Regions from separate parts of the Bacillus sp. MC1252 genome, predicted to be linked through region 3. Evidence: riboswitches for the same ligand, from Rfam matches in the RefSeq annotation. Region 3 holds a riboswitch; each other region holds the start of a gene.
What was found. A riboswitch is a leader RNA that binds a small molecule or an ion and turns the genes downstream of it on or off. The one in region 3 is predicted to bind thiamine pyrophosphate.
Positions count from the first base shown of each region.

Region 1: it holds a riboswitch for thiamine pyrophosphate, as region 3 does, so the genes downstream of both, tenA (thiaminase II) here and thiC (phosphomethylpyrimidine synthase ThiC) in region 3, are expected to answer to the same signal.
Region 2: it holds a riboswitch for thiamine pyrophosphate, as region 3 does, so the genes downstream of both, thiT (energy-coupled thiamine transporter ThiT) here and thiC (phosphomethylpyrimidine synthase ThiC) in region 3, are expected to answer to the same signal.

Region 1 is NZ_CM166369.1:3,500,489-3,507,327, forward strand. Features, by position in the region: gene ACYH0L_RS18065 (methyl-accepting chemotaxis protein) at 1-839, opposite strand, end outside; gene ACYH0L_RS18070 (energy-coupling factor transporter transmembrane component T family protein) at 989-1,723, opposite strand; gene ACYH0L_RS18075 (ABC transporter ATP-binding protein) at 1,713-3,311, opposite strand; gene ACYH0L_RS18080 (ECF transporter S component) at 3,286-3,885, opposite strand; gene tenA (thiaminase II) at 3,882-4,568, opposite strand; TPP riboswitch at 4,656-4,759, opposite strand; gene ACYH0L_RS18090 (hypothetical protein) at 4,816-5,943, opposite strand; gene ACYH0L_RS18095 (type 1 glutamine amidotransferase domain-containing protein) at 6,085-6,741, opposite strand.
Region 2 is NZ_CM166369.1:2,735,626-2,742,464, reverse strand. Features, by position in the region: gene ACYH0L_RS14145 (flotillin family protein) at 1-796, shown strand, start outside; gene ACYH0L_RS14140 (GNAT family N-acetyltransferase) at 1,055-1,609, shown strand; gene ACYH0L_RS14135 (hypothetical protein) at 1,569-1,757, opposite strand; gene thiT (energy-coupled thiamine transporter ThiT) at 1,850-2,425, opposite strand; TPP riboswitch at 2,524-2,626, opposite strand; rRNA gene ACYH0L_RS14125 (16S ribosomal RNA) at 3,061-4,609, shown strand; rRNA gene ACYH0L_RS14120 (23S ribosomal RNA) at 4,792-6,839, shown strand, end outside.
Region 3 is NZ_CM166369.1:2,428,338-2,435,176, reverse strand. Features, by position in the region: gene nadC (carboxylating nicotinate-nucleotide diphosphorylase) at 1-402, shown strand, start outside; gene nadA (quinolinate synthase NadA) at 389-1,498, shown strand; gene safA (SafA/ExsA family spore coat assembly protein) at 1,631-2,878, shown strand; gene ACYH0L_RS12525 (YhcN/YlaJ family sporulation lipoprotein) at 3,012-3,629, shown strand; TPP riboswitch at 4,056-4,166, shown strand; gene thiC (phosphomethylpyrimidine synthase ThiC) at 4,293-6,053, shown strand; gene ACYH0L_RS12515 (hypothetical protein) at 6,087-6,242, opposite strand; gene ACYH0L_RS12510 (hypothetical protein) at 6,434-6,616, shown strand; gene ACYH0L_RS12505 (protein kinase family protein) at 6,652-6,839, opposite strand, start outside.

The DNA.
Region 1 (6,839 bases), 1.1 Mb from region 3:
TATTTCACTTGATAGTTTACTAAGTCGTCTGCCAATGTTTTCATCGTTTCGTTTGTTTCGTGAAGTCCTTCAATAATTTTTGTAAAAGTGCCGACAAGCTCTGCTTGATGTTCAGAGGAAGCCACAATTTGTGAAATTTCTTCTTCCATTCCTTTAATAGAGCTCTGTACATCTTTTAGCGCTGTTTCGATATCAGTTGTCGCTTGCTTCGCATGAGTGGATAGCTTTCTCACTTCTGTTGCGACCACTCCAAAGCCTGCCCCTGCTTCACCTACTCTTGCAGCCTCTATGGATGCGTTGAGTCCGAGTAAGTTCGTTTGATCAGAGATACCTTTGATGAGATTGGACACTTGATTGATTTTAGAGGAATTTTCGACAGTGGTTTTCGTATTTTGTAGAATTTGTTCACTTGTCGCTTGTAGTTCCTCTGAATGTGCGGCAACTTGCTGTACCATCGCGACTAGTTTTTCGGAAGCTTGGTTGCTCTCCGTCATGATGTGATCTAATCGTTGTTGATTGGTTTGGTCATATGCAACACAGAAGGCAGCGGCAACTTGACCAGTCTCATCTGTAATCGGGACGGCTACGATATCCATAGGAATCCCGTATACTTCTTTCGGGATTTGGATAAACGATGGCTCTCTCCCATTTTTCAGCATCGCAAAGTTTTGAAATCCATCAGCCACTGTATCACCAGCTTTAAAACCTAAATCAATGTTCCCATGTTGCTGATAATAAAGAACCTTCTCTTTCCCTAAAACAGAAAAGGTTAGTTGCTCTCTCATAGCTAGTCCAATGATTGGTAAAGCGTCTATTATGTTATCAATTCTCTGTGACATTCGCTCACGTTCATCCTCTCTTTTTCTCAGTACACCTTCTTTATCGGTTCTTTATATGATCTATTCCAGCCTGCAATGTGTACTAATATCAATCAAATGACCTAAGACATATAAAAAGCCCACATTCTATCAAGAGAATGTGGGTGTTTTTAAAAAAAGAAAATGCATATGGAGACACTGACACCTATGAAAAAAAGATACAAATAGTCGATCCATGAGGTGCTGATGATATGATAATACGTTCGCTCCCTCGTCCCTGTGAAGCCTCTTGCTTCCATCGCAATCGCTAGGCGTTCAGATTTTCGTACGCCCTGCGTGAAAAGGGGTAGTGCATAACGTATAAAGGCTTTCCAGCTGTTTTTTTGCTTGTAGCCTCTGATTTTATGCGCAGCCTTCATTTGCTTCAATTCACTTTGAAACAACGGGATAAACCGGAAGCCGGCAAGCATTCCATACGCCCATTTTGGTGACATTCGGCATTGATGTATTAAGCTCATCATAAAGGCTGTCAAATCTGTTGTGGAGGTAAAAAGGAGACCAAATGTCACAAAGCCAAGCATTCTGAGAGATATGGTGAGTCCATTTCTTAAACTCTCCTCTGTGACATGAAACCAGGCCCACTTCCAAACAGTATGATCCCCCTTGCCGAAGGCCGCCATCATCCAAAACACAAGAATAAAAAAGATCAAATAAGGGATAAATCTTGTGATAAGATACTTGATATTCCAACTGCCTAGTACAAGCCCGATGCCCAGAGCAAACAGCCAGATGATGAACGTTGTTTTAGGATCAGAAATCGCCATCAGACAGCACATTGCAAGAAGGTGAGCGAGTAATTTCATAACTGGATTCACAGTGGATAGAAAGGAGTGATTACTTTGCAATCGTCAGCACGTCCTTTCTTTCAGCCACATAGCGATAATGCAAAGGCACTCTCAGCTGATAAGAATCAACGAGTTTCTGATTTGAAAATAAATCATAAGGCGTGCCATCATACACATGCTCTCCTTGGTGAAAAAGCAGCACCTGATCTGCGCACTCATCGACGATCTCCATATCATGTGTGACCATCATAACAGTGGTGCCTTGGCGTTGGCGCTCTTTTAAACGTCTGATTAATTCCTTCGCCGTTTTTTCGTCCTGCCCGAAAGTCGGTTCATCTAACATTAATACATCCTGATCAAAAAGAAGCATTGTGGCGACACTTAATCTTCTTTTTTGCCCTAAACTTAAGGTGAAAGGATGTGCTTTCGCATGCTTCTCTAAGCCGAACTCTTCCAATAGCTGAACCGTTTTTTCTTGTACAACTGATTCTGGCCAATTTCGCTGTCTTCCGCCAAATGCGATTTCATCAAACACCGTGTCTTGTATAAATTGCAGCTCTGGATTTTGAAAAACAAAGCCTGCTTTTTCATATAGTAATCGGTCAGACCACTTTTTGAGATGTTTTTCTTTTAAGAAAATATGGCCTTTTTTGATTGGCTCTAAGCGGATTAAATGTTTGAGACATGTACTTTTTCCGCTTCCATTTTCCCCGATGATCGCCACCCAATCTCCTGCTTTTATATCCAACCGAAGGTCATTCATAATCCTTTTTTTCCCGTAGCTTAATTGAAGATCCTCTGTTCGAATGATTGTCTCTCGATCTGTTGATCGGACTTTCTCACGCCGCTCTTTGCTTGACTCAAAGGTTTGCATAAGTGTTTGACTCAGTGGGTGAAATGGATCTTGAATAATAGTGGACCATTTCTCGGGAAATATTTTTGGACGCCAAATGCCTGCCTCTTTCATTTCTCCCTCATATGCTGTCATCACATCTTTCGGAGATCCATCTGCCAAAATGCAGCCTTGATCATCTAATAAAATAACCCGGTCCATCCATTCGATGACACCGTCTAGCACATGCTCCACAAAAATCATGGTTTGATCCTGATCAGCTGCAAGCTGCTGTAGCAGCTGAAATATCTCCATTCTGCCTGCTGGATCAAGCTGTGCAGTCGGTTCATCAAAGAACAGAACATCCGGCTCTAACGCTAGTAAACAAGCAAGCGCCAATCGCTGCTTCATGCCGCCTGATAATGTGTGAATATCTGTATTCGGATCGACATCCAGTTGTACTTTTTGCATGAGATGCCGAATGATGTCATCCATCTCTTCACGAGGTACAGAACGGTTCTCTAAGCTAAATGCAATTTCTTCATTGACCCGGTGCATACAAAACTGGGAATCAGGGTCTTGAAACATGACGCCTGTATGTCTTTGTAACATCACTTCTCCCTGCACGTCTGCTTCCATATGTTCTGGAATAATTCCAGCAAGAACCGAAATGAGCGTGGATTTTCCGCTTCCGCTTGGCCCTAAAATGAGCACCTTTTCCCCTTTTTGAATAGAAAGAGATACTTCATGCAGAACGGGCTTAGGCTGTTCATAAAAACGGACAGTGAGATTATTGCACGCGAGAAATGAATCCATGCTGTTCACCTTTGTTTCGTTTTTCTTTCATGATGGCATATTGATTCAGTACACCGGTCTTGGATAATGCATCCACTACAACTTTCGCTAAGCATCCCCCAAGTATCATACCGCTGATGATTTGAGTCACAAGTGTCATGAGTAAAACTTGAGGCGTGTAATAACCAAATCCATTGGCCATCAGGCTATATGCCATCGCTCCAACAGCTGCAAAGGCACCAGACAGCATAAGTGTCCACATGCGATATCGTTTATAACCAAAAAGAGCGAAGGCGATTTCTGCCCCAAGTCCTTGGCATACACCAATCAGCAGAGCTGAAAGACCGAAGTGGCTGCCTGTCAGTAATTCCACGGAGGCTGCGGCTGTTTCTGCAATGAGGGCAGCTCCCGGCTTTTGGATGATATAAGCGACGATTGGACTGGCAATCACCCAAATCCCAAACATGATATTGCCTCCTGCTGGACCCACAAGTGCTGTAATCGGTAAATAAAGAGTGGACCACCCTAAGTAGATCACACCGCACGCCACAGATAGAATCACGGCAAGGACGACTTCTTTCATCTTCCACGTCATGATGAATGCACCTCCAGCTTGACTGGCCACTCTTCCACAGTGAACGCCATTTCCCAGAATTTGTACTCAAGCTGACAGCTTAAGAAGAAGTGCTGTTTCATTTTTTCTTTTTCTTTCTCACTTGCTCCTTCCGCCCACTGATCAAGCCTTTTGCAAAGCTCAACTGTAACAGAGTCAGTTAACCCGCCATAAAACGTGATCCACTCATAAAATGGATGTGCCGGGTCAGGCTGCACGTCTGAAAGCATTCGTTTGCCTATTTCCCAATATGTCCAAGGGCAAGGAAGCAAAACAGCAATAATTTCTCCAAGTGTGCCTCCCTGTGCGACTTGCAGCATGTGATGAATATAGTGATGAGCACTCGGCGCCAACGAAGCACCTTGAAGCTCATCATATGCTACACCTGCCACTCGGCAAAGGTTTTGATGAGGATGCGTCTCACTATCTAGTACAAAAGCCATCTGCTGATGGAAAAAGGCAATGTCCTCTCTATCTGTACACCTGCTGATTGCTGCCGCATAAATTTTAATAAATGCATGTAAGTATTCTGCATCTTGTTTGACGTAATGAATGATCTGTTCCTTTTCAAGCTTTCCTGCTGCCAGCCCTCTGACAAACGGATGCTGATAAATGGCTTCAAATAATGGTTCCGCTTCTTTCCTTAATTGCGTTGAAAATGTCATAAAAAAAGCCTCCTCTTCTTCAGTTGAATAAATGAAAAAGCCACCCCAAATGGAGCGGCCTTCTTATCAATTCAATCATGAATAAGACAAGGTCCAGCTCCACTTCCCTCCGCTAGTACGAACTAGATCAGGTTCAAAGGGTCCAAGATTTTCTCTTGTCTCAGTCATACATGACTCCCCTAGTGGACTTTTGTCATTTAATTATCTTTACTCTACACATGTGGCGATTTGATGTCAACCGCCTTTCTTAATTCAATGTTTTAATTGTTGGCAGCTTCTCGATCCCTGCAGCATAGTAAAAATTAAGAACACTGAAGAAATCAATCGGCTTTCCTGTTTTTAAATCAACGGCTAAAATATGATCGCCGTAATTTGTCAAATCATCAAGGTCTAGGCGTCTTGGTGTTGTCTTCCCGAGAGTATCAACAAAGGTATCATGATAATATTGCCCGCTTGCAAACGATGATTGATGGTACATAAACAATGTCTCCACATCTAAGTAGACGAGAATGGCCTCTGAGGAACTCGCATAAGGAGCTGAGTACGACACTGGTGCCGAAATGCTTTTCACTTTCACACTTGAAATCGAATGGGTTCTCTGTTCATATTTTCCATCATATGAGAAATAAAACACACGCTTCCATTCATAATCTGCTGTCTTCGATTGCTTGTTATATACTTTTGTGCCATTTGCAAATACATCACCATTTGCATACTCAGCTACAAAGTATTGCAGGGTTGACGATAGAGATACAGCACCTGTGAAATTAGGTGGATTTTTTGCATTAACCTGTAACGTGTAGGAGTCTCCGAAGTCTCCACCGCTTGTGATACCAAATGCGTAATCACCAGCTGGTAAATTGGTTAACCCAAGAAGACTGCCAGCCGGCTGAATGAGATCCGTTGGGTAGGCTTGTCCTGTTTCATAATCAACAACAAATAATTGGACGAAATAATCAGGATTTGAAGAGGTAATCCGGCTGATGAGTGCCTGGGGTGAAGACGTGCTTAAAAACCATAAATCAACTGGATCGTCCTCTGTTAAGACAGCCGATTGGTTGATTGCTAGTCCATCAATGGAGCGTACGGCAGACGTGCGCAGCTTTCCATCTTTAGCGGCTTTTCGTTTGATACTTATTCCGTTTTTCTTATCTACTTTAAATGTTTTTTTCATTTGCTTCTGTTGAATAGCGGTTCCTTCATCCTGCTTCAAAAACGACTCTTGCACTTGCTGAATGGCTTTTTCCGTCAGTGGCGACACTTTTCCATCTGATTTTGGCGCTTCTTCTGCTTTTAACGCTGGTGAAAATAAACCTGTTGTCACAAGTAAAACAGACAGTAAAGCTGCGGTGATTTTTACGTAAAATGCTCTCACAGGAACATCCCCTTTTCCCTCATTTGGGTTTTTTACCCTGTGATCATTTTACCATTATTCCAGTAATTGTTTCGGTCTTTTTTAGGACATTTTTATAACAAAAAAACCAGCCGTATGCGTTACGACTGGTTTTTGGTCATTTTATACAATGGTTTTGACAAATAGTCGTGCTGTTTCTGCACTTGATCCTGGGTTTTGTCCAGTAATGATTTGTCCATCAACAACAGCGAATGGCGCAAAAGCTTCTCCTTTTTCAAACACCGCTCCTTGCTCACGAAGCTTTGTTTCCAATAAAAATGGAACCTTTGATGTCAGCTGAACGGCATCCTCTTCCTCGTTCGTGAACCCTGTTATTTTTTTTCCCTCAATAAATGATTTTCCATCACGATCCTTCACATCAACAAAGGCTGAAACACCGTGGCAAACGGCTCCGACTGCACCATTTTTTTCTGAAATCGCTAAGATCGCATCAGCTAACAGCTGATTGGATGCAAAGTCGATCATTGGGCCATGTCCTCCCGCAAAGAAGATCCCATCATAATCAGCTGGGTTCACATCTGTTAGCGCCTTTGTGTCTTGAAGTAATTCAAATACATCCTGATATTGCGCTGGAACACCTTCAGGAATTGAATTTTTATCTATCGGTACAGTTCCACCTTGAATGGAGACAATTTGTACGTCTAGTTCATTTTCTTTAAAGATGTGAAATGGCTCCGCCAATTCTTCTAACCATAAGCCTGTTGGGTGTCCGTTCATTTCCGGGCTGCTTGTCGATACTAATAAAACTTTCTTACTCAACTTGATCATCCTTTCGATTCATCATGTGGTTATTTTATATTTTGCACAATTAAATATCAAGCAATTCGACTTCGATGCAACTCTTTATGTGATACCCG
Region 2 (6,839 bases), 310 kb from region 3:
CAATGAGCTGAAAAGAGCAGAATTCAGACGGGAACAGGATACAGCGAAAGCAAGCGCTGACCAAGCGTATGATCTAGAAACAGCTCGCAACCGTCAGCACGTGACTGAACAAGAAATGCAAGTGAAAATCATCGAACGCCAGAAGCAAATTGAATTAGAAGAAAAAGAGATTCAGCGTCGTGAACGTCAATACGATTCTGAAGTGAAAAAGAAAGCGGATGCGGACCGTTATGCTGTTGAGCAATCGGCTGCGGCGGAAAAAGCGAAGCGTCTCGCTGAAGCAGATGCGAAGAAATACAGCATTGAAGCAATGGCGAAAGCAGAAGCTGAGAAAGTCCGAATTGACGGGCTGGCAAAAGCGGAAGCTGATCGTGCGAAAGGGGAAACAGAAGCAGAAGTCATTAGACTGAAAGGACTTGCGGAAGCCGAAGCGAAAGAAAAAATTGCTGAAGCATTCGAACAGTATGGTCAGGCAGCGATCCTTGATATGATTGTGAAAATGCTTCCTGAATATGCGAAGCAAGTATCTGCACCACTTTCTAACATTGATAAAATTACAGTTGTTGATACAGGCGGTAACGGGGAAGGCAGCGGTGCCAATAAAGTCACAGGCTATGCCACAAATCTGATGTCCAGCCTTCAAGAAAGCCTGAAAGCATCCTCTGGAATTGATGTCAAAGAAATTATTGAGAACTTTTCAGGCAAAGGCAATGTGAAGCAAAGCATTCAAGAACTAACGAATGAAATCAAAGAGCCAAGAAAAAAGGAAATAGCTGATCGTCAAATAGAAGAATAACATCAAAAGACACTTTCTATCAGAAGGTGTCTTTTTTACTTGAGATTGAGGTTGATATGAAGAAAGATTCACAAGAATGGCTGCGGATATCATATGAACACTATCGAGGCCTCGCCATAGCTAAAGGGAAGGGGTATGTCTATAATGGGGAGAGGTCCAAATACAGTTCCTGGATTAAAGACCGCTATCCTTTACGAATTGAATTTTAAAAAATTATAATAAAGATAGAGTGAGAACTTGCATAAAGGGGTGGCATAGATGAAGGTTAGACATGCAGTACATAAAGATATTCCTAAAATTGCCGAGATTCATGTGAAGAGCTGGCAAACGACTTATCATGGTATTATTTCACAAGAGTATTTGGATGCTTTAAATGTAGAGGAGCGGAGAGAGAGCTGGAGAAGCAGATCGCTTGAAGGTACGTTTATCGTAGAAGACGCTGATGGAGTATTTGGTTTTGCTTCCTTCGGAAAACAACGTGATGAGCGCTATTCAACATATGATGGTGAGCTTTACGCCATCTATTTATTACAGCAGAAGCAAAAGTCAGGAGCGGGTATCGCTTTGATTGCAAAAGGAGTGGACTATTTATTAGAGAAGGGTTATAAGAATATGATGCTATGGGTATTTGAACAGAATTCGGCGAAGCAATTTTATCAAAAGCTTCAGCCTAGTTTTGTCGTCACCAGCCAGTTCGAGCTGGCTGGCGAGAAGCATGATGAAATAGGGTATGGATGGGAGCTGCCTGTATTAAATGAACATGTACAACGAATTAAATCGTCAGTTTCCAATAATAATGAGAGAAAAAGGTGAAGAGTGTAGCAAGCAAAATATAAGAAATAAAAGGAGTAGCTTCTACTTTCCCTTTCACGCCTGCTATTTTTAATGCTTCATAGAAACCTGCCAAAAAGTAAGCAAGACTGAGAATATAGCAGCACAGCATAATGGAGTAAGGATTCATTGACGTACCTCCAGCTTGAAATCTTCTACTATTAATAGATTCCATAGAGTAGCAAATTATGCATAAAAAAATAACCAGCTGAAATCAGCAGGTTATTTTTGATGAGGAAAAACCAAACGAGATGCACTTGGTATTAATAAACAAAGAACGATACTGCAAATAATAAAAGATGGAACCATATACGTGCTGTTATAAATTAAAGAGTAGACCCATCCTGGTGTTCCTTTTGGTGCATATTGCGAAAAGAATACGACGCCAGAAATAAAGAACGTCAGCAGTCTAAAGAAGCTGGCGACAAATACGGATAGAATAATATAGAAGAATTGTTTCTTTCGCTTTTTATCCTGAATTGCTTTTTTGATCAATCCTGAAAATAGCCCGCTTAGACAAATGACAACAGATGCCACGAAATAATCGAGAAATCCTTGTACAGGTGTAGCGATAATAGGGCTATTCATCAGCTGCAGGCCGGCAATTAACACACCGATGATAAACCCGGTAGACATTCCCCATCTAATAGACATGAGAATGACAGGAATCATGATCAGTGCAATAGACCCGCCATTCGGCATCCTTAAAAAGAGACCTGATAAGTAATCTAATACAAGAGCAAGCGAAGTCATAATCGCGATTTCCATAAGGCGTACTAGTTGATTTGATTGCTGCATAAAAAAATCTCCTTTTTCATGAATTGAGCAAGGAGAGACCGTGTAAGGATGAGTATGTTATTCATAGAAAAACATATTGGTTTGAATACAACACATGTATTCAAGTGATTCCACATTCCTACTTCAGTATTAACTGACAGGTTCAAAGGGTCAGAACAACGAATCGTTCACTCTCAGCACAAAGCTCCCCCTGCGGTTATTTAGTTTCAATCTATTATAAATATACTAGAGACCTTCAGGATCAACAATAGAGAATTACTGCGATAAGCACTTTTTGTAGCATTATATAGGAAGAGATAAGGAAAAATAAATTATTTAGAAAAAATACTTGTTTCTTCTTTCAAAAGGTGTTATATTTGTATTCGCCGCTAAAACAGCGCGGTTGATAAATAACATGAAGAAAAAAGTTGTTGACTTGACCTTGATAGAATGTTATATTAGTAAAGTCGCTTCTGAGCGATAACGAACATGATCTTTGAAAACTAAACAAGACAAAACGTACCTGTTAATTCGAGTTTTTATAAAAAAATCCTATGATACATCATAGGTAGTCAGTCAAGCTGACGAGGCAGGAAGGATCACATACTAAGTTCGCTACATCGTGTAGCAACGCATGTGTGATATGCATCCTGCATACCTCGGAGAGTTTGATCCTGGCTCAGGACGAACGCTGGCGGCGTGCCTAATACATGCAAGTCGAGCGGACAGAAGGGAGCTTGCTCCCGGATGTTAGCGGCGGACGGGTGAGTAACACGTGGGTAACCTGCCTGTAAGACTGGGATAACTCCGGGAAACCGGAGCTAATACCGGATAGTTCCTTGAACCGCATGGTTCAAGGATGAAAGACGGTTTCGGCTGTCACTTACAGATGGACCCGCGGCGCATTAGCTAGTTGGTGGGGTAATGGCTCACCAAGGCAACGATGCGTAGCCGACCTGAGAGGGTGATCGGCCACACTGGGACTGAGACACGGCCCAGACTCCTACGGGAGGCAGCAGTAGGGAATCTTCCGCAATGGACGAAAGTCTGACGGAGCAACGCCGCGTGAGTGATGAAGGTTTTCGGATCGTAAAGCTCTGTTGTTAGGGAAGAACAAGTGCGAGAGTAACTGCTCGCACCTTGACGGTACCTAACCAGAAAGCCACGGCTAACTACGTGCCAGCAGCCGCGGTAATACGTAGGTGGCAAGCGTTGTCCGGAATTATTGGGCGTAAAGGGCTCGCAGGCGGTTTCTTAAGTCTGATGTGAAAGCCCCCGGCTCAACCGGGGAGGGTCATTGGAAACTGGGAAACTTGAGTGCAGAAGAGGAGAGTGGAATTCCACGTGTAGCGGTGAAATGCGTAGAGATGTGGAGGAACACCAGTGGCGAAGGCGACTCTCTGGTCTGTAACTGACGCTGAGGAGCGAAAGCGTGGGGAGCGAACAGGATTAGATACCCTGGTAGTCCACGCCGTAAACGATGAGTGCTAAGTGTTAGGGGGTTTCCGCCCCTTAGTGCTGCAGCTAACGCATTAAGCACTCCGCCTGGGGAGTACGGTCGCAAGACTGAAACTCAAAGGAATTGACGGGGGCCCGCACAAGCGGTGGAGCATGTGGTTTAATTCGAAGCAACGCGAAGAACCTTACCAGGTCTTGACATCCTCTGACAACCCTAGAGATAGGGCTTTCCCTTCGGGGACAGAGTGACAGGTGGTGCATGGTTGTCGTCAGCTCGTGTCGTGAGATGTTGGGTTAAGTCCCGCAACGAGCGCAACCCTTGATCTTAGTTGCCAGCATTTAGTTGGGCACTCTAAGGTGACTGCCGGTGACAAACCGGAGGAAGGTGGGGATGACGTCAAATCATCATGCCCCTTATGACCTGGGCTACACACGTGCTACAATGGACAGAACAAAGGGCTGCGAGACCGCAAGGTTTAGCGAATCCCATAAATCTGTTCTCAGTTCGGATCGCAGTCTGCAACTCGACTGCGTGAAGCTGGAATCGCTAGTAATCGCGGATCAGCATGCCGCGGTGAATACGTTCCCGGGCCTTGTACACACCGCCCGTCACACCACGAGAGTTTGCAACACCCGAAGTCGGTGAGGTAACCTTTATGGAGCCAGCCGCCGAAGGTGGGGCAGATGATTGGGGTGAAGTCGTAACAAGGTAGCCGTATCGGAAGGTGCGGCTGGATCACCTCCTTTCTAAGGATATATGGAGCAGCGTGCGTTTTGGTCTTGTTTAGTTTTGAAGGATCATACCTTCAAAACATGTCTCTAGCGAGACAGGATTGTTCTTTGAAAACTAGATAACAATAAGTAATACATTCACATTGAATGCAATGCAAAGTTCATCACACATAGTGATTCTTTCTAAAGTAAGAAATGGTTAAGTTAGAAAGGGCGCACGGTGGATGCCTTGGCACTAGGAGCCGATGAAGGACGGGACGAACACCGATATGCTTCGGGGAGCTGTAAGCAAGCTTTGATCCGGAGATTTCCGAATGGGGAAACCCACTGCTCGTAATGGAGTAGTATCCATACTTGAATACATAGAGTATGAGAAGGCATACCCGGGGAACTGAAACATCTAAGTACCCGGAGGAAGAGAAAGCAAATGCGATTCCCTAAGTAGCGGCGAGCGAAACGGGAACAGCCCAAACCAAGAGGCTTGCCTCTTGGGGTTGTAGGACACTCTATACGGAGTTACAAAGGAATGATATAAGCGAAGAGGTCTGGAAAGGCCCGCCAGAGAAGGTAACAGCCCTGTAACTGAAATGTCATTCCCTCCAGAGTGGATCCTGAGTACGGCGGAACACGTGAAATTCCGTCGGAATCCGGGAGGACCATCTCCCAAGGCTAAATACTCCCTAGTGACCGATAGTGAACCAGTACCGTGAGGGAAAGGTGAAAAGCACCCCGGAAGGGGAGTGAAATAGATCCTGAAACCGTGTGCCTACAAGTAGTCAGAGCCCGTTAACGGGTGATGGCGTGCCTTTTGTAGAATGAACCGGCGAGTTACGATCCCGTGCAAGGTTAAGCAGAAGATGCGGAGCCGCAGCGAAAGCGAGTCTGAATAGGGCGCATGAGTACGTGGTCGTAGACCCGAAACCAGGTGATCTACCCATGTCCAGGGTGAAGTTCAGGTAACACTGAATGGAGGCCCGAACCCACGCACGTTGAAAAGTGCGGGGATGAGGTGTGGGTAGGGGTGAAATGCCAATCGAACCTGGAGATAGCTGGTTCTCTCCGAAATAGCTTTAGGGCTAGCCTCAAGGTAAGAGTCTCGGAGGTAGAGCACTGATTGGACTAGGGGCCCCTACCGGGTTACCGAATTCAGTCAAACTCCGAATGCCGATGACTTATCCTTGGGAGTCAGACTGCGAGTGATAAGATCCGTAGTCGAAAGGGAAACAGCCCAGACCGCCAGCTAAGGTCCCAAAGTATACGTTAAGTGGAAAAGGATGTGGAGTTGCTTAGACAACCAGGATGTTGGCTTAGAAGCAGCCACCATTTAAAGAGTGCGTAATAGCTCACTGGTCGAGTGACTCTGCGCCGAAAATGTACCGGGGCTAAACGTATCACCGAAGCTGCGGACTGTTCTTACGAACAGTGGTAGGAGAGCGTTCTAAGGGCTGTGAAGCCAGACCGGAAGGACTGGTGGAGCGCTTAGAAGTGAGAATGCCGGTATGAGTAGCGAAAGACGGGTGAGAATCCCGTCCACCGAATGCCTAAGGTTTCCTGAGGAAGGCTCGTCCGCTCAGGGTTAGTCGGGACCTAAGCCGAGGCCGAAAGGCGTAGGCGATGGACAACAGGTTGATATTCCTGTACCACCTCCTCACCATTTGAGCAATGGGGGGACGCAGGAGGATAGGGTAAGCGCGGTATTGGATATCCGCGTCCAAGCAGTTAGGCTGGGAAATAGGCAAATCCGTTTCCCGTAAAGGCTGAGCTGTGATGGCGAGCGAAATTTAGTAGCGAAGTTCCTGATTCCACACTGCCAAGAAAAGCCTCTAGCGAGGTGAGAGGTGCCCGTACCGCAAACCGACACAGGTAGGCGAGGAGAGAATCCTAAGGTGATCGAGAGAACTCTCGTTAAGGAACTCGGCAAAATGACCCCGTAACTTCGGGAGAAGGGGTGCTTCTTAGGGTGTTAAAGCCCCGAGAAGCCGCAGTGAATAGGCCCAGGCGACTGTTTAGCAAAAACACAGGTCTCTGCGAAGCCGTAAGGCGAAGTATAGGGGCTGACGCCTGCCCGGTGCTGGAAGGTTAAGAGGAGCGCTTAGCGTAAGCGAAGGTGCGAATTGAAGCCCCAGTAAACGGCGGCCGTAACTATAACGGTCCTAAGGTAGCGAAATTCCTTGTCGGGTAAGTTCCGACCCGCACGAAAGGCGCAACGATCTGGGCACTGTCTCAACGAGAGACTCGGTGAAAT
Region 3 (6,839 bases):
GGCTTATCGGACGGTGTGATGATTAAAGATAATCATATTGCCGCATGTGGTTCTATCCGTGAAGCTGTAAAAAAAGCAAGAGCATACGCCGGTCATATGGTGAAAATTGAAGTGGAAATTGAATCAGAAGCACAGCTCATGGAAGCCATAGATGCAAAAGCAGATGTCATCATGTTTGACAACTGCTCCCCCGCCGAAGTAAAGCGTTTTAAACAAATGACACCAGAGACGATCCTGACAGAGGCATCAGGAGGCATCACATTAGAGACATTACCAAGCTACCGGGGGACAGGTGTAGACATCATTTCGCTTGGTTTTCTGACACATTCTGCTCCATCATTCGATTTTAGTATGAATATGGAATTCAGCCATAAAGGGGGAACGACTCATGTCCATGCTTGATGTACTAGCGAATCAACATTCGGCCATGATGCCAGATGAATATAAACACCGCTCTTATGAAGAGATGAAGCAGCGTGTGTTAGACATTAAACGAGCTTTTGGATCAAAGCTTTTTATACCAGGCCATCATTATCAAAAAGATGAGGTCATCCAATTTGCAGATGCAACAGGTGATTCATTGCAGCTAGCGCAAATAGCTGCTGACAATCAGGAGGCAGAATACATAGTGTTCTGCGGTGTTCACTTCATGGCAGAAACGGCAGATATGCTGTCAAAAAAGAATCAGCACGTCCTGTTGCCAGATATGAGAGCAGGCTGTTCAATGGCGGATATGGCGAACATGAAACAAACGGACAGAGCATGGAAACAGCTCACTGATCTATTTGGAGATACGATACTCCCGCTCACTTATGTCAACTCAACAGCTGATATTAAAGCATTTGTCGGCAAGCATGGCGGGGCGACCGTCACATCTTCAAACGCTAAGAAAGTACTGGAGTGGGCGCTTACACAAAAAGAGCGGATTCTGTTTCTCCCTGATCAGCATTTAGGGCGTAATACAGCCTTTGATTTAGGTATCCCGCTAGAAGAAATGGCTGTCTGGGATCAAGTAGAAGAAAAGCTCATCACCGATCAGCCGCTCCATCGCATCAAAATGATTTTATGGAAAGGGCATTGCTCCGTACATGAGAAGTTTACCGTTCAGAATATTGAAGAAACGAGAAAAAGAGATCGTGACATTCAAATCCTTGTCCATCCAGAGTGCACGCATGAGGTGGTAAGAGCTTCTGATCTAGCTGGTTCAACGAAATTTATTATTGATACGATCAAGCAGGCGCCAGCAGGAAGCAAGTGGGCGATCGGAACAGAAATGAATTTAGTCAAACGCATCATAGACCAGCACCCGGATAAACAAATTGAATCCCTTAACCCAGATATGTGTCCATGTTTGACCATGAACCGTATTGATCTGCCTCATTTGTTATGGTCACTTGAAAGTATTGAGAAGGGTGAGCCGGTTGGTTTGATTCAGGTCAATGAAGAGATAACAAAAGAGGCTTTGCTTGCATTAAATAAAATGCTCACCATTAAATAAAGCATCAGCCCCTCCTATCAGAAAACAAGTTTTTATCATATCGGCTTGTAAATAGGCATAAATTTATGTTGAAACATATTGTACTTCTGACATAACCGCTACGTTCACGTTTTGCAATAGGAGGGGAAAACGTTGAAAATTCATATTGTGCAAAAAGGAGACTCCCTTTGGAAAATTTCAAAGAAATACGGAGTCGACTTTCAAGAATTGAAAAAACTAAATTCACAGCTCAGTAATCCAGATTTGATCATGCCGGGTATGAAGATCAAGATTCCATCTAGTGGTGTTCCTGTGAAAACAGATCACCAAAAAGTGAAAGAAATGCCAAAGCAGAAAGAACATCCGTATGTGAAAGAAAAGCCAAAGGATGTCGTGCAAGTGCAAGATACGAAACCGAAGGAAAAGCCAAATGAACCGGTACCTTATGTACCGCCAGTGCCAAAGATCGAGCAGCCAGTTTTTCCGCAAGTTGATGTGAACTATTATCAGACCAATCTCTACCAGCCATTCACGCCTCCTCCCAAAAAAGAACATCATGAGAAAAAAGATCACTTTTATGAAAAGAAAGATCATGTTCATGATGAGAAGAAGGACCATAAAGATCACAAGGATCATTTTTATCATGAAAATAAGGACCATAAAGATCACAAGGACTATTTTCATCATGAGAATAAGGATCATCACAAAGATGAGGTGGCAAAGGGATATGATCCGTTTATTCATATTCCGCTTCAAAAAGAGGAGGGAAAAGATATGGAGCATAGCAATTACCCAAACCTTCCTAACTTCCCACAAATGCCGAATGTTGGAGGGACAGCAGTAGGAGGAATGGCAGAAAATAAAGATCATCACCAGCATCCTCATCATGAATCATATGATCCTTATTATGGTCATGGTCATTACATGCCTGCGATGTATCCATATCCGCAGCAAATGGTGCCGGCTTCACCTATCTTACCGGGTTCAGGTCTTTGTTATCCGGTCCAGCCCTATTATCACCATCACATGATGCCGTATCCTTACCCGGCCCAGCCGTATTATCCAGCCTATCAAGCGCCAGCTTACTACGGGGAAAATCATGAGCATCATGCAAACGATGGACATCACTGGCACCACCATATGCATCCAAATACAGGCGCAAATGCGAACGTGAATGCGAACGTGAATCAAGGCTTTTATCCAAACGCTTCAAATGAAGCCTATGGCAAGGAAGACTGCGGTTGTGATGATGGCATGAAGCATCATCATCAGCCATGGCCTGGACATTATCCAAATCCTGTTCCTTATGGTCAAATGGGGGCTTATCCTGCTCAGCCTTATATGCAGCCATATCCGGGTCAATCCGTTTTTGCAAGACCAGAAGAAGACGAAGAAGATTAATGACAGAAGGGACGATCTCAATCGTTCCTTTTTTTGTTTATAACTGACAGCTTGATTTTTCCCTGAACTGTACATGCTAAAACAGAGCCAGTTTCGCGCTCATGAGATTGAATTTGTACAGGGGGTTTTTCGTTTGAGACAAAAATGGCAAAAAACAATCGCATTAGTGCTTCTTCCTATTGGTTTAACTGCATGTGGTACAAATGACAATGCGGGTGTAGATACTCGTTATAATCAATCAGGCCAGCCGGTCGGTTATCATTCGAATCAACGGGCGGCAGACAATAACCAAGATCACCAAGGCCCAATTTCTGAGCTTATGGAAGGGATGAACGAAAATACAACGAATGTTGATTATCGTTCGCGTCCTACGGAGGATCAAGTGAGAATGCCGCTTACTGGCGGAGATGGACGCTACAGTCATGGAGATATGAATTATCATAACCAAATGTCGTTCTCTGGCTACGATAAACAAGAGAACATACAGCGTTCACGAAAAATTGCGAACCGCGTGAATAAAATGAATCACGTAGCAGACTCACAAGTTATGGTCACTGATGAAAATGTCTATATTGCGATTAAATCGGATGGACGTCTGACGGAAGAGGGCGTATCACAAGTAGAAGAAGCAGCGACTCGTTATGCAGATGGAAGAGCTGTCCAAGTCATCAAAGATGAAGGAGCATTCACACGCTTCAGAGATATGAGAAAAACACAATTTGAAACAGGACAAACAGGCATGACCCGATAGTTGAATGAATAAAAAAGGCTAAAGTTCATTACGAACTCTAGCCTTTTCTTAAAAAAATATCTTGATGCCTATATAAAATTCGTAAAAGAAATAACAGCCAAATCCAAGTAATAAAATACCAGCAATAATGGATGTCCACTTCATCATCGTCCGATTCATCACTGATAAATGTTAGAAATGTTTGCAATCGACTAGAACTTCCTTTGAACAAGTAGTTTGTATAAAAAATTCTTCATTTAGATTAATTATACATAGTAGGAAAAAAGGATCAATGATGATTTCTGATTTGATCGAAATAAAGGGGAAGCTGTTGTATAGAAGTTTGCATATCATGCTCATCGGTACAGCTTGTAGGGGAAAGGAACTATTTTCCTGAATCTTCTTTTTTTCATATCGTCTCTATGATAAACTGATGTGGAAATCAATAAAAGTGACTAGGGGTGCCCGCTAAAGTGGGCTGAGAGAGAAGCTTAAGTTTCTTAACCCTTTGGACCTGATCTGGCTCGTACCAGCGTGGGGAAGTTGAAGATGATACATGTGTCATATGAATGACATTCATGTTTTTTTCTGACGACGAAACCAGGTTCTCAACATAGAGCCTGGTTTTTTGCTGGTGCTGATTCCATCCTGTCCGATGACAAAAAGAGAAGGAGAGAACAGCAAATGAAAGAAAAGAAAAATGTCCCATCAACCCAATCTTTACTATCAAGCTTTGACGGAAGTCGAAAGGTGTATGAGCAGGGCTCAAGACCTGACATCTTGGTGCCAAAAAGGGAGATTATGCTCTCAAATACTGTGACACAGGCGGGCGACATTCAAAATGACCCGATCCGTGTGTACGATACAAGTGGACCGTACACAGATGAAAACGCCCATATTGATGTTACAAAGGGTTTAAAGCGTCTTAGAGCGGCGTGGATTAAAGAAAGAGGAGATACAGAAAGCTATGAAGGTCGTCATGTGAAACCAGAAGATAACGGGTATCGTTCAAAGGGGAAAGAGTCCTTTCATCATGTCCATACTGATTTTCATCATGTGCCGCTCCGCGCGAAAAATGGCGCCAGTGTGACACAAATGCATTATGCAAAAAAAGGCATCATCACACCTGAAATGGAATTTATCGCTTTGAGAGAACAGCTGAGCCCTGAGTTTGTGAGAGAGGAAGTAGCTAGCGGAAGAGCAGTCATCCCAGCGAATATTAACCATCCAGAAAGTGAGCCGATGATTATTGGAAAGCATTTTCACGTCAAAATCAATGCGAATATTGGCAATTCAGCTGTGACGTCATCCATCGATGAAGAGGTAGAGAAGATGACGTGGGCGATCAGGTGGGGGGCAGACACAATGATGGACCTGTCCACTGGGAAGGACATTCATACAACGAGAGAATGGATCATTCGGAATTGCCCAGTCCCAGTAGGAACCGTTCCCATTTATCAGGCACTTGAAAAAGTGAATGGAGTGGCAGAAGATTTGACGTGGGACGTGTACAGAGACACATTAATTGAACAAGCAGAGCAAGGTGTAGACTACTTCACGATTCATGCGGGCGTACTATTAAGGTATATTCCGCTTACAGTCGATCGGGTAACGGGAATTGTGTCAAGAGGCGGAGCTATTATGGCAAGGTGGTGTCTCGCTCATCATCAAGAAAACTTTCTTTATACCCATTTCGAAGATATTTGTGAAATTATGAAAACCTATGATATTGCTTTTTCTCTTGGAGATGGACTCAGACCAGGTTCGATCGCTGATGCAAATGATGAGGCGCAGTTTGCAGAGCTGAAAACGCTAGGGGAATTGACAGAGATCGCCTGGAAACATGATGTACAGGTGATGATTGAAGGACCTGGACATGTCCCAATGGATAAAATCAAAGAAAATGTCGATAAGCAGATGGAGATTTGCAAAGAGGCACCATTTTACACGCTAGGACCTCTTACAACAGATATTGCCCCGGGGTATGATCACATTACATCCGCTATCGGCGCTGCCATGATCGGCTGGTATGGAACAGCCATGCTCTGCTATGTGACACCAAAAGAGCATTTAGGTTTGCCGAACAAAGAAGATGTGAGAGAAGGTGTCATTGCTTATAAAATTGCCGCACATGCAGCTGATCTAGCAAAAGGACATCCTGCTGCTCAAAAGCGCGATGATGCATTATCGAAAGCCAGATTTGAATTTAGGTGGCGGGATCAATTCCACCTGTCACTTGATCCAGAAAGAGCTTTGGCGTTCCATGACGAAACATTGCCTGCTGAAGGCGCAAAGACCGCTCACTTTTGCTCCATGTGCGGACCGAAGTTTTGCAGTATGAAAATTTCTCATGATATCCGCAATCAATCAGAAGAAGTGAAAAAAGAGATGGAGAAGAAGGCAAAAGAGTTTATCAGCCAAGGAAGTCAAATCTATCAATCCTAAAAAAAGAACCTCGCACTCCTTTTGTGCGGGGTTTTATAAAACGGCTGAAAAGGCTTTTCTCACGAGATGGAAAAGTGCTCTTACTGCAATCGCCATGATTTCCATACTCGGAATCAGGGCATCTGTTAAATGAAACAAGACAGTTTGTCTCTCTGGGGATGTTCTTTTCTTTTTCTTTTTCTGTTTCATGAAGACAGCCCCCTTTTTAAACAATATACTTCTTTGCAGATTAGAGAGATAGAGATGTTGTGTGAATTTAAACAAAATTTAAACTTCTTGTGTTTGGAAGGAAAGAAGGAGGGGAAACGAGTTGAGTAGAGAATGAATGAAAAGAGCTGACCTTACCAGTTAGCGAACAAGAAAGAGTGGAAGGTGATCTTATGATGAAAGTATTCAAGGTAACATTTCATATGAACAATGGGGAAGTGCTTGATTTCGAGCTGAAACGTCCAGCTACCTACGATGTGTATAAAAAAATTGAGGAATCCAATCAATGGTTTAAGCTGAATAATGAAATCATTAATCTATTAAATGTAAATAGTATCCATGTAGAAACAGAATAAAACAGAAAAGCCGCTCGGAAGGAGAGCGGCTTTCGTTATGCGGAGAAATCATTTCGGTTGTTAAGCTGGCCGCGGGAGAGCCAGTTCTTTTTATATAAATAGGCAATCACTTCAAGCCACAGACGCGGCGCTTTTTTAGGGAAAAAAGGTTTTTGGTAATAGGCGTAAGCGGCTTTTAAATCATTCCATTGATGACATGTTTTCGTTTGGGTGAAGCGGGCAA